Regions from separate parts of the uncultured Novosphingobium sp. genome, predicted to be linked through region 3. Evidence: riboswitches for the same ligand, from Rfam matches in the RefSeq annotation. Region 3 holds a riboswitch; each other region holds the start of a gene.
What was found. A riboswitch is a leader RNA that binds a small molecule or an ion and turns the genes downstream of it on or off. The one in region 3 is predicted to bind cobalamin.
Positions count from the first base shown of each region.

Region 1: another riboswitch for cobalamin. It lies ahead of cobW (cobalamin biosynthesis protein CobW); the one in region 3 lies ahead of ACHWRX_RS15200 (TonB-dependent receptor).
Region 2: another riboswitch for cobalamin. It lies ahead of ACHWRX_RS03210 (TonB-dependent receptor plug domain-containing protein); the one in region 3 lies ahead of ACHWRX_RS15200 (TonB-dependent receptor).

Region 1 covers NZ_CAXYKL010000032.1:5,405-9,748, forward strand. Annotated here, with positions in the region: gene secD (protein translocase subunit SecD) at 1-1,523, opposite strand, end outside; gene yajC (preprotein translocase subunit YajC) at 1,541-1,879, opposite strand; tRNA gene ACHWRX_RS02060 (tRNA-Pro) at 2,078-2,154, shown strand; cobalamin riboswitch at 2,240-2,471, shown strand; gene cobW (cobalamin biosynthesis protein CobW) at 2,669-3,706, shown strand; gene cobN (cobaltochelatase subunit CobN) at 3,718-4,344, shown strand, end outside.
Region 2 covers NZ_CAXYKL010000051.1:182-4,525, forward strand. Annotated here, with positions in the region: partial or broken gene ACHWRX_RS03205 (N-acetylmuramidase domain-containing protein) at 1-175, opposite strand, end outside; gene ACHWRX_RS03210 (TonB-dependent receptor plug domain-containing protein) at 265-2,151, opposite strand; cobalamin riboswitch at 2,259-2,454, opposite strand; gene ACHWRX_RS03215 (cell wall hydrolase) at 2,654-3,820, shown strand; gene ACHWRX_RS03220 (hypothetical protein) at 3,962-4,261, shown strand.
Region 3 covers NZ_CAXYKL010000272.1:20,877-25,220, forward strand. Annotated here, with positions in the region: gene ACHWRX_RS15195 (hypothetical protein) at 1-617, opposite strand, end outside; gene ACHWRX_RS15200 (TonB-dependent receptor) at 617-2,797, opposite strand; cobalamin riboswitch at 3,023-3,267, opposite strand; gene ACHWRX_RS15205 (energy-coupling factor ABC transporter permease) at 3,335-4,012, opposite strand; cobalamin riboswitch at 4,065-4,293, opposite strand.

The sequences.
Region 1 (4,344 bases), on a different contig from region 3:
GTGACGATGCCGATCATCAGCACCACCGCGAAGCCGCGTACCGGCCCACTGCCGAAGGCGAACATCATGACGGCAGCGATCGAGTTGGTGATGTTGGCATCGAAGATGGCGCGGCTCGCCTCCTTGTAGCCATGCTCCACCGAGGCGACGACACGCCGCCCCCTCGCCCGTTCCTCGCGGATACGTTCGTTGATCAGCACGTTGGCATCCACCGCCGCACCGATCGTCAGCACGAAACCGGCGATGCCCGGCAGAGTCAGGGTCGTTCCGAAAACCGCCATGACGCCCAGGATCATCAGCACGTTAATGATCAGCGCAACGCAGGTGTAGACGCCGAAACGCCCATAGGTCAGCACCATGAAGATCATCAGCAGGCCTGTGCCGACCGCCATGGCGATCGCGCCCTTGTGGATCGAATCGGCGCCAAGGTCCGGCCCGACGGTCCGCTCCTCGACCACCTTGAGATCGACCGGCAAAGCGCCGGACCGCAAGGCGATGGCGAGCTGGGTGGCTTCCTGCACGCTGAAGCTACCGGAAATCTGGGCGCTACCGCCCAGGATCGGCTCGTTGATGTTGGGAGCGGACAGGATCTTGTCATCGAGGACGATGGCGAACGGCTTGTTGACGTTCTCAGTGGTCAGCTGCGCGAACTTCGCGCCGCCGGCCGTGTTGAACGTGATCGAGACGACGGGCGCATTGCTCTTGGGATCGAACGCCTGTCGCGCGTCGGTCAGCTGATCGCCCTTGATGCCGCCAAGACGACGCACGGCGAGCCCGGGCGAACCGCGGCCCTCCTTGGGGTCGGCATAAGGCAGAATCTCTGACCCGGCGGGCGCGATGCCCTTGGCGATATCGTCCGGCTGGGCGGTGACATCGACCAGCTTGAATTCCAACTTGGCGGTCTGGCCCAGCAGCTGCTTGAGCTGGTTGGGATCCTGCAACCCCGGAACCTGGACGACGATGCGCTGATCGCCCGAGCGCAGGATCGTCGGCTCGCGCGTGCCGAGCGCGTCGATGCGCTTGCGGACCACTTCGACCGCGGTATCCATGGCGTTGGTGACGGCCTGGTCGATCCCCTGCTGGGTCGGCGTCAGCACGAAGCGCGAGCCGTCCACCACCTGGATGTCCCAGTCACGCTGGCCGGTAAGACCCGCGCCGGTGGTGAGCGGCTGGATCGCTTCACGCGCGCTGTCCACCTGGCCGGGGTTCTTCACCATGAACGACAAGCGGCCGCCCTGGCTGGAAATATCGCCGACCTCGATCGCAGGCTCAGCCGCTTTCAGCTTGGTGCGGACCTGTTCTTCCATCGTCTCAAGCCGCTGCTGCGCCACCTGGCGCTTATCGGCTTCAAGCAGGATGTGGCTGCCACCGGCAAGGTCAAGACCCAGGTGAACACGCGGGCTGGGCAGCGAGGCGGGCCAGTTCAGCCCGGAAATCGCAAAGATCGACGGCAGCGAGGCCAGCATCGCGACACCCGCGATGAACCAGTACCAGGCCTTCTTCCATTTCGGGAAATCGAGCATCGGTGGCGCGCCTTCGCTCAGTCGTTCGCGGGCTTGGAGCCGGCGGGCGGGATGACGTCGGCGATGGTGGACTTGACCGCCTTCACCCGGACGCCCTGCGCGATTTCCACATTCACGTAATTCTCGTCCACGCTGATGACGCGGCCGATCAGGCCCCCGCCGGTCAGCACTTCATCGCCCTTCTTGATCGCCTCCAGCTTGGAGCGCTGCTCTTTCTGCTGCTTCATCTGCGGGCGCATGATCAGGAACCAGAAGATCAGGCCCATCGCCACGAACGGCAGATAGCTAAGCCAAGCCGGGGGAGTGGCGCCGGCTCCGGCGCCAGCGGCAAGGAGCGAGAGGATGGAAGTGTGCATGGGCTGCGAAACGCCTTCTTGTACTGTGGCCCGAACGCGTGACCGGCAAAGGATGCCGGGCCGCCGCATTACGGCAAGATCAGCGCGCGCGGTTAGCAGCATCCCAAGGCACTGGCAACGCGCGCCCGCTTTCGTTCCACCGCCAGTCGCGAGACGCTTGCACTCCTGCAAAGCCTTGCCTATAGGCGCGCCTCCGGTCGGGACGTAGCGCAGCCTGGTAGCGCATCACACTGGGGGTGTGGGGGTCGGAGGTTCGAATCCTCTCGTCCCGACCAAATTTTTCAACGAACAGATCACACCTTCCCCGCGCGATCGCCTTGGGCTAGAGCGCGCAGCCGAAGGGTGGGCTGTCGTCCATTCTTCGACATAGATCGCGCCGGTGCCCGGCAACGGGCTTAATCGGGAATGCGGTGCGGAGGATTTGCTCCTCCCATTCCGCGGCTGTCCCTGCAACTGTGAGCGGATAGCGCGATGCACTCGCCTCCTTTGACCGGAGGCAGCCACTGGACCGCGCGACCGCGCGATCTGGGAAGGCCGTGCATCAAGCTGTGACCCGCGAGCCAGGAGACCTGCCGGCGCTCCGGTCGCTCTTGCCTTGGTCCAGGGGATGGTCTCGGCACGGTTTATTCTTTCCGTCTGAGCGACGAAAGCGGTGCGGCTGGGGCTGCACGGGTGCTGCGCATCTGCGTGGGCGCAACGGCGCCTGCGTCTGGCGCGTGCTCGTCCAGAGCCCCTCCCCGTCACCTTTTGTTGGCTCGCCGCCCTGTGCGGCACGGAAGGGAAAAGCGCATGTCCGATCTGTCCAAGGTGCCTGTCACCATCGTCACCGGCTTTCTAGGGGCGGGCAAGACGACGCTGATCAGCCACCTGATCCGCAACGCCGGCGGGCGGCGGCTGGCAGTGGTGGTGAACGAATTCGGCACGCTGGGCGTCGATGGCGACATCCTGCAAAGCTGCGCGATCCCCGATTGCCCGGCGGAGAACATCGTGGAGCTGGCGAACGGCTGCATCTGCTGCACCGTCGCCGATGATTTCATCCCCACGGTAGAGCGGCTGCTGACGCTGGAGCCGCGCCCCGATCACATCCTGATCGAGACGAGCGGCCTGGCCTTGCCCAAGCCGCTGTTAAAAGCGTTCGAATGGCCTGCGATCCGCAGCCGCATCACGGTGGACGGCGTGCTCGCCCTTGCCGATGCCGAGGCCGTGGCGGCGGGCCGCTTCGCGCCCGATCTGGCGGCGGTGGACGCACAGCGCCAGGCCGATCCCAGCATCGATCATGAAACGCCGCTGTCCGAAGTGTTCGAGGACCAGCTGGCCTGCGCCGACATGGTGTTGCTGACCAAGGCGGACCTGGCAGGGCCGCAAGGCATAGCCGCCGCGCGCGCGATCATCGCCGCCGAATCGCCCCGCGTGGTGCCGGTGGTGGAACTGACCGACGGCGTGGTCGACCCTCGCGTCATCCTGGGGCTGGAAGCGGCGGCGGAGAACGATGTGGCCGCGCGGCCTTCTCACCATGATGGCGAGGACGATCATGAGCATGACGATTTCGACAGCACCGTGGTGACGCTTGGTGAGATCGCCGATCCCGACGATCTGGTCGTGCGCATCGAAGCCCTCGCGCGCGAACAGCATGTTCTGCGGGTGAAGGGCTATGTCGCGGTGACGGGCAAGCCGATGCGCCTGTTGATCCAGGCGGTGGGATCACGCGTGCGGCATCAATACGATCGCGCCTGGAAGCCGGGCGAGCGCCGCGAGACGACGCTGGTCGCCATCGCCGAGCGGGCGCATGTCGATCCCATCGCGATCCGAGAAGCTCTGGCGGGCTGAAGCCCCAGGCGATGCACGTCATCTTCCGCGAAGTGCACGGGATGGAGGAAACCGCCATCCCGCAGGATCTGGGGCAAGCGCCCGCGGACTTGGCGGTCCTGTCCTTCTCGGACAGCGACCTTGGCGCGTTCGCGCAAGGTTGGCATGAGGCGCGGCTGCTGGACCCCGCCTTCCCGACGCTGCGCCTCGCCAACCTGTCGGCGTTGGCGCATCCCTTGTCGGTCGATACGTATATAGAGCGTACCCTGGCCGGTGCCCGGGCGATCCTGATCCGGCTGATCGGCGGCGCGGCTTACTGGAGCTACGGCCTCGCCCAAGTCGAGGCGCTGGCGCGCGCCAAGGGGATCGCGCTGGCCGTGCTGACCGGCGACGGGCGGCCGGACGATCGCCTGGATTCGGCCTCCACCGTGCCGGTCTCAGTCGTTCGCGAATTGCAGGAGCATTGCCAGGCAGGAGGCGCAGAGGCGGCACGTAGCGCGCTGGGCCTGCTGGCGCAGCGGGCGGGAATCGCGGTGTCCATCGCCGGGAGCGCGCAAGCCTTGCCGCCAGCTGGGGGATGGCACCCGGCATCGAGCCTCTGCGATCCCAACCGCTTCGTGCGGCCGAGCGATCGCCCGCTAGTGCTGATCGTGTTCTAC
Region 2 (4,344 bases), on a different contig from region 3:
AGACATGCCGCTCGAACAGGATCTTGGGCCGACCGTCAGGCAGAAATCCGCCACCCGCACTTTCCACCGAAGCGACGGCGCGCAAGGCCGCCACCGAGCAGCCAAGATCCCGGGCCGCGCGCGCATAGTCCGCATCACGCAGCGGCACCGGGTTGCCCTTGAACTCATCCGCCATGTCCACTTCCCTCGTCGCGACGACCATTCCGGAGGTAACGCGGCGGTGTCCGTGTAGGAAAGTGGTTTAACGGCGGCCCCGCTCCGGGATCAAAGTCGCGCGCGAACGCCCACGAAGCCCGAACGCCCGGCGACGCCGTAGCCGCTGACGACCTCGTATTTCTCGTCCGTCAGGTTTTCGATCCGACCGAACAAATCCAGATGCTCGTTGATCGGCAAGCTGGCGCGCACGGTGCCGGTGGCATAGCCTTTTAACGCGGAGAAATTGCCCGCGCTGCTGTAGCTGCCGCTGACCATGCGCAGATCACCGCCCAGCACCAGACCGGCAAGCGGGCTGGTCCAGTCCGCCGACATCGTCAGCGCGTGACGGGGACGGCGTGCAAGGTCGGTGCCCTCGTTGAAATCACCGGCGGTGCGATTGGTGGCCTTGACGTATGTGTAAGCCGCCTGGGCACGCATCCGCTCGCTGACTTGCGCGCCCAGTTCCAATTCGAACCCGGTGGCGCGGGCCCGGCCGATGTTCTGGTAATAGCCAAAACGCCCGTCGTTGCAGAGCACGTTCCCATCCGGGCAGAACGCGAAGTCGATCAGGTTGCGGCTGTCACGCCGGAAACCCGTGAGCGCGAAATGCAGGGGGCCGTTGCGATCGCCATACTCGATCCCGGCGTCGTAGTTGCGGCTGCGCTCAGGATTGACCAACGGATTGCCGTATTCGGAGAACAGCTGATAGAGCGTCGGCACTTTGAAGCCTTCACCGTAGGAAGCCCGCACACGCCACTGATCGACGACGATAAAGCTGCCGTTCGCACCGAACGTCCACTGTCCGCCGAAGCGTGAATGATCGTCGTAGCGCACGCCGCCCGCCAGCGTCGCGCGATCGCCGTACCAGCCCAGCAGCGCGTGGCCGCTGGAAATGCCGGCTTTGTTACGACCCCCGGAGGTGTCGATGCGCGACCATTCGTGATCGGCACCGAAATCGAGGCGGATATCCTGCATGATGCGCCAGGCCCCGAACAACTCTGCGCGGCGCGTCTGGCCTTGGGTATTGGCGGTATCACCGAAGTAGCTCGGCCCGAAGTAGCGGCGGCGGGTGTCGGATATCTGGTAGCCGGCGTTCAGGTCCAGCGCCTCGGAGGTCCACGCCAGACCCGCGCGACCACCGATCTCGCGGGTCTTCTGATAATCGGGCGTATCGATCAGGCCGAAGGGCGGATTGAAGTCGAACCCATCGATGTCGAGCTTGCCGTGCGTGTAGCGGCCGACGATGTTGGCGGTCAGGCCGGGGGCGATATCCACATGCGCGCGCCCGCCCGCGCGCCATTGGCGGAACCCGTCACGCTCGGTGCCACTGGCCGCCTGGCTGATGCCGTCGGTGCGCAAGTATCCGCCGTTCAGGGTGACGCCATAGCCATTGCCGGTGACGCCACCGGTCACCTGCCCGTCAAAGGAATCGCGCGCACCATATTCGGCGCGGGCTTCCAGACCGTTTACGTCGCGCGAGGTCAGGGCGAGGACGCCGCCGATCGCGTCCGATCCCCAGATGACTGAGTTGGACCCGCGCAGCAATTCGATCTTGCCAAGTCCACCCGTCGTCAAGTTACCGAAATCGTAGCCGCCGCTCGGGGCTGCGACGTCAGCCACGCGGATACCATCGACCATGACGAGCAACTGCTGCGAGTTGGCGCCGCGCACGAACAGGCTGGTTTGCGAACCGATGCCGCCAGCACGCGCGATGGTGAGACCGGGAAGGCGCTCCAGCACCCGGGTGATGTCCGGCCCCTGGACCGCATCGATTTCTTCGCGACCGATGACGCTGATCGGCTGCCCGCTCAAGTCCACACGCGCGGCGCTGCCGGTGCCGACAACGGCGATCAGGGTGTCACGGACGCGATCGGCAACGGTGACCTCTCCGGCCTCCTGGGCCATGGCCGGGACGGAGAAAGCCAGCGCAGATGACAGCAAAAACAGGTACTTCATGGATAAACCTCCCACCTTGAACGACATGCCGTTCATGGCAAGAGGGCCCGCGCGCATCCCTCATGGGCGCGCAAGTCCACGCTGCAGCCGGTACTCCCGCCCGGTGCGGAACGACCGTCAAATCGGGCAGGTCTCCTGGCTCCCGGGTCACGGCCTGCCCTCGCCTTCCCGGAGGCGCGATGGCCGCCAGTGGCATCGGTGAGTGCAGGCTCTCCGGTCACAGTTGCGGGAGCAGCTTCGGGTTTACACCGAAATTCCCTCTTCGGTCCGGCAAGCCGGACGACCCCTGACGTGGCCGTGCTGCTAGTCGCGCGGGGAAGGGCCCGCAAGTGCAGGAAGGACACGGTGCCGCGCCAAACTTCGCGATTGGATGGGAGAACTCGTTAACGGGTTAAGCCTATCGCGAAGCGATGTACCGCATCGGGACGCCGCCCAGACCCTTGCTGCACGCGCATTCGCGCGGCGCTATGCGCATGGTCGAGATTCTCTTGATCGATATTTCATGACATTGTCGCTGTCCCAGATCTGCCTTGACGAGCAGCGCCCTCGCGATTTCGTGGCGCGGATCGGGTGGGCACGCGCCGGCCGCTGGTATGCCGCGGGCCAGAGGCGTGCCCGGCTGGCACTGGTGGTGCTGGGGGCGATCGCCCTGCCCGCCTTTGCCGCGCCCGGTGGATGGGCGGACGATTGGGACGCCTTTTCTATCGGCAATGCCGATGCCGCCGCCGCTCCGGTGGAGCCCATGCCCTTCGAGCGGGCGGGCGACAGCTTTCCCGGATCGGCCTTTTACTACCTGCAGTTCGAGAGCCGCGAGCCGGGATTTGGCGAAGGCATCCATTCCGATGCGGGTGCCGCTCCGTCGCTCGACGGAGGGCCTGCCCCAGTCGCCCGGTCCCTGCGGATCGATAACAGCGGCGTCGATCGCACCCGCGCCGAACAATGCATGACGGCGGCGATCTATTACGAGGCGGCCAGCGAGCCGGACGCCGGACAGCGGGCCGTGGCGCAAGTCGTGCTCAACCGCGTGGCGCATCCCGCCTACCCCAAGACCGTGTGCGGCGTGGTCTTCCAGGGATCAGAGCGATCGACCGGCTGCCAGTTCTCCTTCGCCTGTGACGGTGCAATGGCGCGGCGGCCCAACCGCCTGTTCTGGGAACGCGCCGCCATGGTCGCCCGGCAGGCTCTCGCCGGCTATGTCTATGCGCCAGCGGGCTTGGCGACGCATTATCATACGGTCGCGGTGCATCCCTACTGGGCCCCCAGCCTGCACTACTTGCTGACGATCGGGGCGCACCGCTTCTACAGTTTCAACGGACCGGCCGGGCAACCCGCCACCTTCCGCTATGCCTATCTGGGCGGCGAACCCCTGCCAGCGCCGCACCGTCATGACGACACGGCTGCTGCCGTGGCGGCGAGCGCGGCGCTCGATCCGTTGGCGATCCAGAAGGCTTACGAAGAAGGCCTGCAACGCGCGCGGGCCGCCGGGCTGGTCGCCAATCCCGGCGGCCTTGCCCCGACGGCCGCTGCGCCGCCCCCGCCAGCCTACACAGCCGAACTGAAAGAGCGCGGCGGCGAAACCCTCTATCGCGGCGACAATCTACCCGGGGGCAATGACGTGCGCGAGGAATACCGCAACAGCGGCGCCTGGATCGCCAGTCCGACCAGTTGACGTGCCAGTGTTCGATGAGCCGCAAGGTGTTTGCGGCCAAACGCAATCCTCAACGGCGCTGAAACCATAGGCCGTCACGAATAGCTTACGAGACCCAGCTAGATTGGCCTCATACCAAGAAACATAGGGCCGCGACTTCTCATGACTATCCGCTTCGCCGCCGCACGTGCCCGCGGCAAATCGCCCTTGCACACATGGCGCTGCCGTTCGGTGCCGCTGTGCGCCGCCAACGACAACACCCGCGCCACGCTGGACGACGGGATGCTCATCGCCTCGCTGCGCCACTTCGCCAGCCACGGATTGGCCTCCGCGGAGACGGCGGGCGCTTATGCAAGAACGGCCATCGCCGCTGGAGATGAAGCGGCCTTCGATCATTGGCTGGCAATCTGCGCGCAATTCGATCGCCGAATGGCTCTTCACCTTCGGCGCCGAAACGGCTGATCATCACCAGCGTACGATTATTGCTATTGATAACCGTTATCATCTTTCCCGTCTGATTGGTGCATCTTTTCGCCTTTAAGCGG
Region 3 (4,344 bases):
GCGCCCGAAGTCCACAGGATGACCTGCCGCCACAGGGGCTGGTCCTGTCGCAGCACCGTCAGGTAAATCCAGTGCGGGACCGCGCCCAGCCAGTTCCAGAAGCGCTCTGTCCTATGGGTGTCGAGCACCACGCTGCCGGTTTTGCCACTCACATAGAGGACGAGCCCGTCGGGCCGATCGAGTGTGACCTTCCACAAGGGGCGATAGCGATCGTAGCTGCCCGCGACGGTCCACTGATCCCGCTCTATCAGACTGGCCGACCGGACGTTTGCGTGCCCGAAAGCCGCCGCCTCGCGCCTGGCTGCGCCGGCATCGGTGGGGGGGAGGGGCAGCCCTTGCGTGGCCGATCGCGTTTGTTCGCCCAGCCACAGCGGCCCGTCGGGGCCCTGTTGCAGCCAAGTATCGGGCGAAGCAGGGCCATGGACATTGGCCCAGTCGACCGGCCGCAACCCTGCCAGCTGTTCCTCCTCGGTAAGTGAGGGGAACGGCACGTACATCATGACCGCGCCCGAAACGAACCACATCGCCAGCAGCAGGCATGTGGCAATGCCGATCCAGCGATGGACCAGATAGAGCCATCGCTTGCCTTTATGCAGCAGCCCGGGCGCCGTCTTCATCAGATCTGGGCTCTGAGCGCCACATCGACGGAGCGTGGGCGACCCAGCAGCCATTGCTGATCCGAATACGTGGTGGCCGCGTAGTCCTTGTCGAGGAGGTTGTAGACCCGCAAGTCGACCGCCAGATCGGGCGTGAAGGCATAGGACAGCCCGGCGTCGACCACGGCGTAACTGGGCACGCGGAACCGGTTGCCGTTATCCGAAAAGCGCCGGCCGACATAGCGAAGTCCGGCTTGTGCGCGCAGCCCGCCCAGGCCTTGCCAGGTTAGCCAGAGGTTTGCGGCCGTCTCCGGCACGTCGGACGGCGTATTGCCCGCAAAGTCCTTACCGCCCGTGATATAGTCGTCAAAGCGCGCCTTCAAGATCGTGCCGTTCGCATCCAGCGCAAAGCCGCCGGGAAGCGAGAAGGCGAGGGCGGCCTCTATGCCCTTGGAGGATTGCTGGCCGATCTGCTCGATCGGGCTGGTCGGCGTGCGCTGCGCCACGAGCCCTTTCTTGACGATGCGATAGGCTGCCAGCGTGGCAGAGCCTTTGCCGTCCAGGAAGCTGGCCTTGATGCCCGCTTCCACCTGATCGCCCTTGGCATTGGTGAAGCTGAACTGCGTGGCGTTGGTAGTGAAAGTGGTCAACGTCCCCAGCGGATCGACGCCGGTGGAGTATTGGCCGTAGAACGACAGGTTCGGTGTCGGCTGATAGACGGCGCCCACCCGCCAGGTGAAGTTTTCGAACTTGCGCTGCCGCGCGCCATTGGGGAAGGCGTTGACTTGCCCGGTGATGTTGCCGCCCGCGTCATAGATGAAGTTGCGCCGCTTCACCCGGTCTTCTTCATAGCGGAAGCCGCCGATGAGCGAGATTTGCTGGCCGATCTTCAACCGGTCTTCGGCAAAGACGCTCCATTCGCTGGTGCGTGTCAGATAGCGGGGGATGCGGTTGGCCTTGCCGTCGAACGTGCCGGGATCGAAGCGGAAGGGGTCGACTTCGTCCGACTGATCCGCAAACGCGAAGTTGTTCCAATAGGTCAGCTTGATCGCGTTGACATCGAAGCCCAGCACCAGATCGTTGGCCAGCCCGCTGCCCAGTTGCGAGCGGATGGTAAGGTTGGCCTGATCGCCCAACTGCTTGTTATCATGGACGATGCCCAGGTTGTCGAAGCGACGGATCTGGCCGGGGGTGCCGGAACCGTTGCCACTGGGGCATTCTCCCGTGGCGCCGATCCAGCAGTAGTTCTCAAGATTGTACCAGCGGCGTTTGCTGCTCAGCCGATACGCGGTGTTGGTGAAGGAAACCGCGTCGCTGATCGCCCATTGTGCCGTTAGCGTCAGGCGATCGTCGCGATAATGCATCTGCGCATCGCGGACGTTGTAGTTGCGGCGCTTGGTGCGCGGGTCCAGGCGGCCGTCGATCAGCGGCGTCCCGAAGTATTGCATCGGCTTGTTGTCACCATAATCGCCGCGCAGGGTCAGGCTGAAGCGATCCGAAGGCACAAAGCGCAGCGCGCCGCCAAGGGACAAGCTTTCACTCCGGCCACGATCGACCCAGCCATCCGAACGGCGGTAGCTGGCGTCCGCGCGGTAGCTCAGCACTTGCCCCAGCGGGCCGCCCGCTCCGGCCGCAAAGTGCATCGTGTTTTGAGAGCCGTAACTGGCTTCCAGGTCCAGTTCGCGCCGGTCGCTGGGCTTCTTGGTGACGACGTTGATCGCCCCGCCCAGCGCACCTTGGCCATAGAGCACCGAGGATGGTCCGCTCAGCACTTCGATCCGCTCCACGTTCCACGGATCGGTGGGAAAGGTGATGGTGCCGGCGGTGGGGAACAGGCGGACGCCATCCACCAACTGCAGGACAGAGCTCTGCCCGGTGAAGCCGCGCACCGACAAGGCGGTGTTGCCATTGCCGGGATTGCCGATCGTGGTGACGCCCGGCGCGCGTGACACGGCTTCGGCAACGGTCAGATCGCCCCGGGCGCGGATCGTGTCACCATCGACGGTGGCGATGCTGGCGGGCAGTTCCAGCGGGGTCAGGCCCAGGCGGCTGCCGGTTTCGGTTGCCACCTTCATGCCCAGGTCCGACCGGCCGATCACCAGGATGTCGGCTGTAACATCGGAGGACTCGTCAGCTTGCGCGGTACCGGCGAAGGCAGCGGACAGCAGGCAGACTCCGGAGGAGAGGAGGTACTTGTTCATCGTAACTGAGGCCCCGTTTCAAGTATGCTCGAGCCCTTCCAGGGCACGGCATTTGGCTGCAAGTTACGAACGGTTGTGCCTGGCGGCGGGCAACGCCCGCGAACCGTTACAGCAACGGGAGACGGACGTGCGAGACGACCGAGGGAAAACCCATCGCTGCGGCTTGGCCGTTCGTTCGCCGCTCAGACGGAGTTCACCGTGCCCGGACCATCCCCTGGGCCCAAGCAAGAGCGACCAAGCACCGGCAGGTCTCCTGGCTCACGGGTCATCGTTTGACGCACGGCCTTCCCAGGCCATGACAGACGCGAACGTCCGGCCCAGTGGCTGCTTCCCTCGATAGCCGAGGGAAGCGATGCGCATCGCACTCACCGCTTACAGTTGCAGGGACAGCCTCGGATTGGATGGGCACGCCATCGTCACCGCGTTCCCTTTTAAGCCTCTCTCAAGGCACCGGCGCGATCATATATGTTCGATCGGGCGGTCAGGCCGTCTCGAATCATTGGTTATCTGTAACAAGCCACAGGTGGTGGCTTGGGATCAGGCGGTTTCGTAAAGGCGTCGTTCCACCAGTCCGCTGCCCTTCAGGCCGCTAAGGGCCTTGGCGGTCGCCAAGACGGCAAGATCGATCACGGGCTCCACCACGATGACGAGCATGTAAGCGCCGCCGAATGTGGCCAGCGATGCCATGTTGGCTGAGGCGAAGCCCTGGCCCCAGCAGACCCAGAACGCGACCCAGCCGACGATGCCGGCCTGATACGTGGTGGAAAGCGCCAGCGCCTGGCCATAGCCGAGCGCCACGTAGGGTGTGCGCGGCGCTATGATCTTGCGGGCCAGCGCGGCCAGGCCGAACAGCGGCACCAGCAGCGTGGTCACGTTCATGCCGTATTGCGCCAGATCGATCGGAGAGAAGAACAGGCCCTGGATCAGCAGCCCCATGGCGAGGCCGACGGCGCTGGGCGCCAGGCCGAGCGTGAGGAACAGGGTCGAGCCCAGGATCAGGTGGACTTCGGATACGCCCACCGGATGGTGCGGCAGGACCTGGAAGAAGCAGAACACCAGCACGGTGGCGATCAGGCTGCGCAGCGCGACGGAGGCGGCTCCGCTCTGCCGCGCGGTGTCCGCCACCTGCTTCAGCGCGTAAGACCCGGCGGCTGCGGCCGTGATGTAGCCGAGCATCATTTTGCCCGGGGGCACAAGGCCCGGTTCGATATGCATAACACGTTTCTCCTGCCGTCCCACCGACGGCCTTGAGTGGCACCGATGCGCCGGAATGGCGCGAATGCAGGGCCGGTCTCCTGGCTTGCGGGTCATCGCTTGGGGCGCACCTTCCCGGAGCTTTGGGCTCCAGTGGCTGGCGAACCGGGGTTCACCATGCGCCTCTCGCTATCCGCTTACAGTCGCGGGGGCGGCTGAGGCTTCAGGCGCGAACGCCCACCTCATTCCCATGTCCCTCGGGCGGTGAAGCCTTTCGGGACGCCTTGCACGGCTGCTTAGAGGGCGACTGGCCGATAGCGTCAAGCAAATTGATGGCGCATCGGGTGGGATTG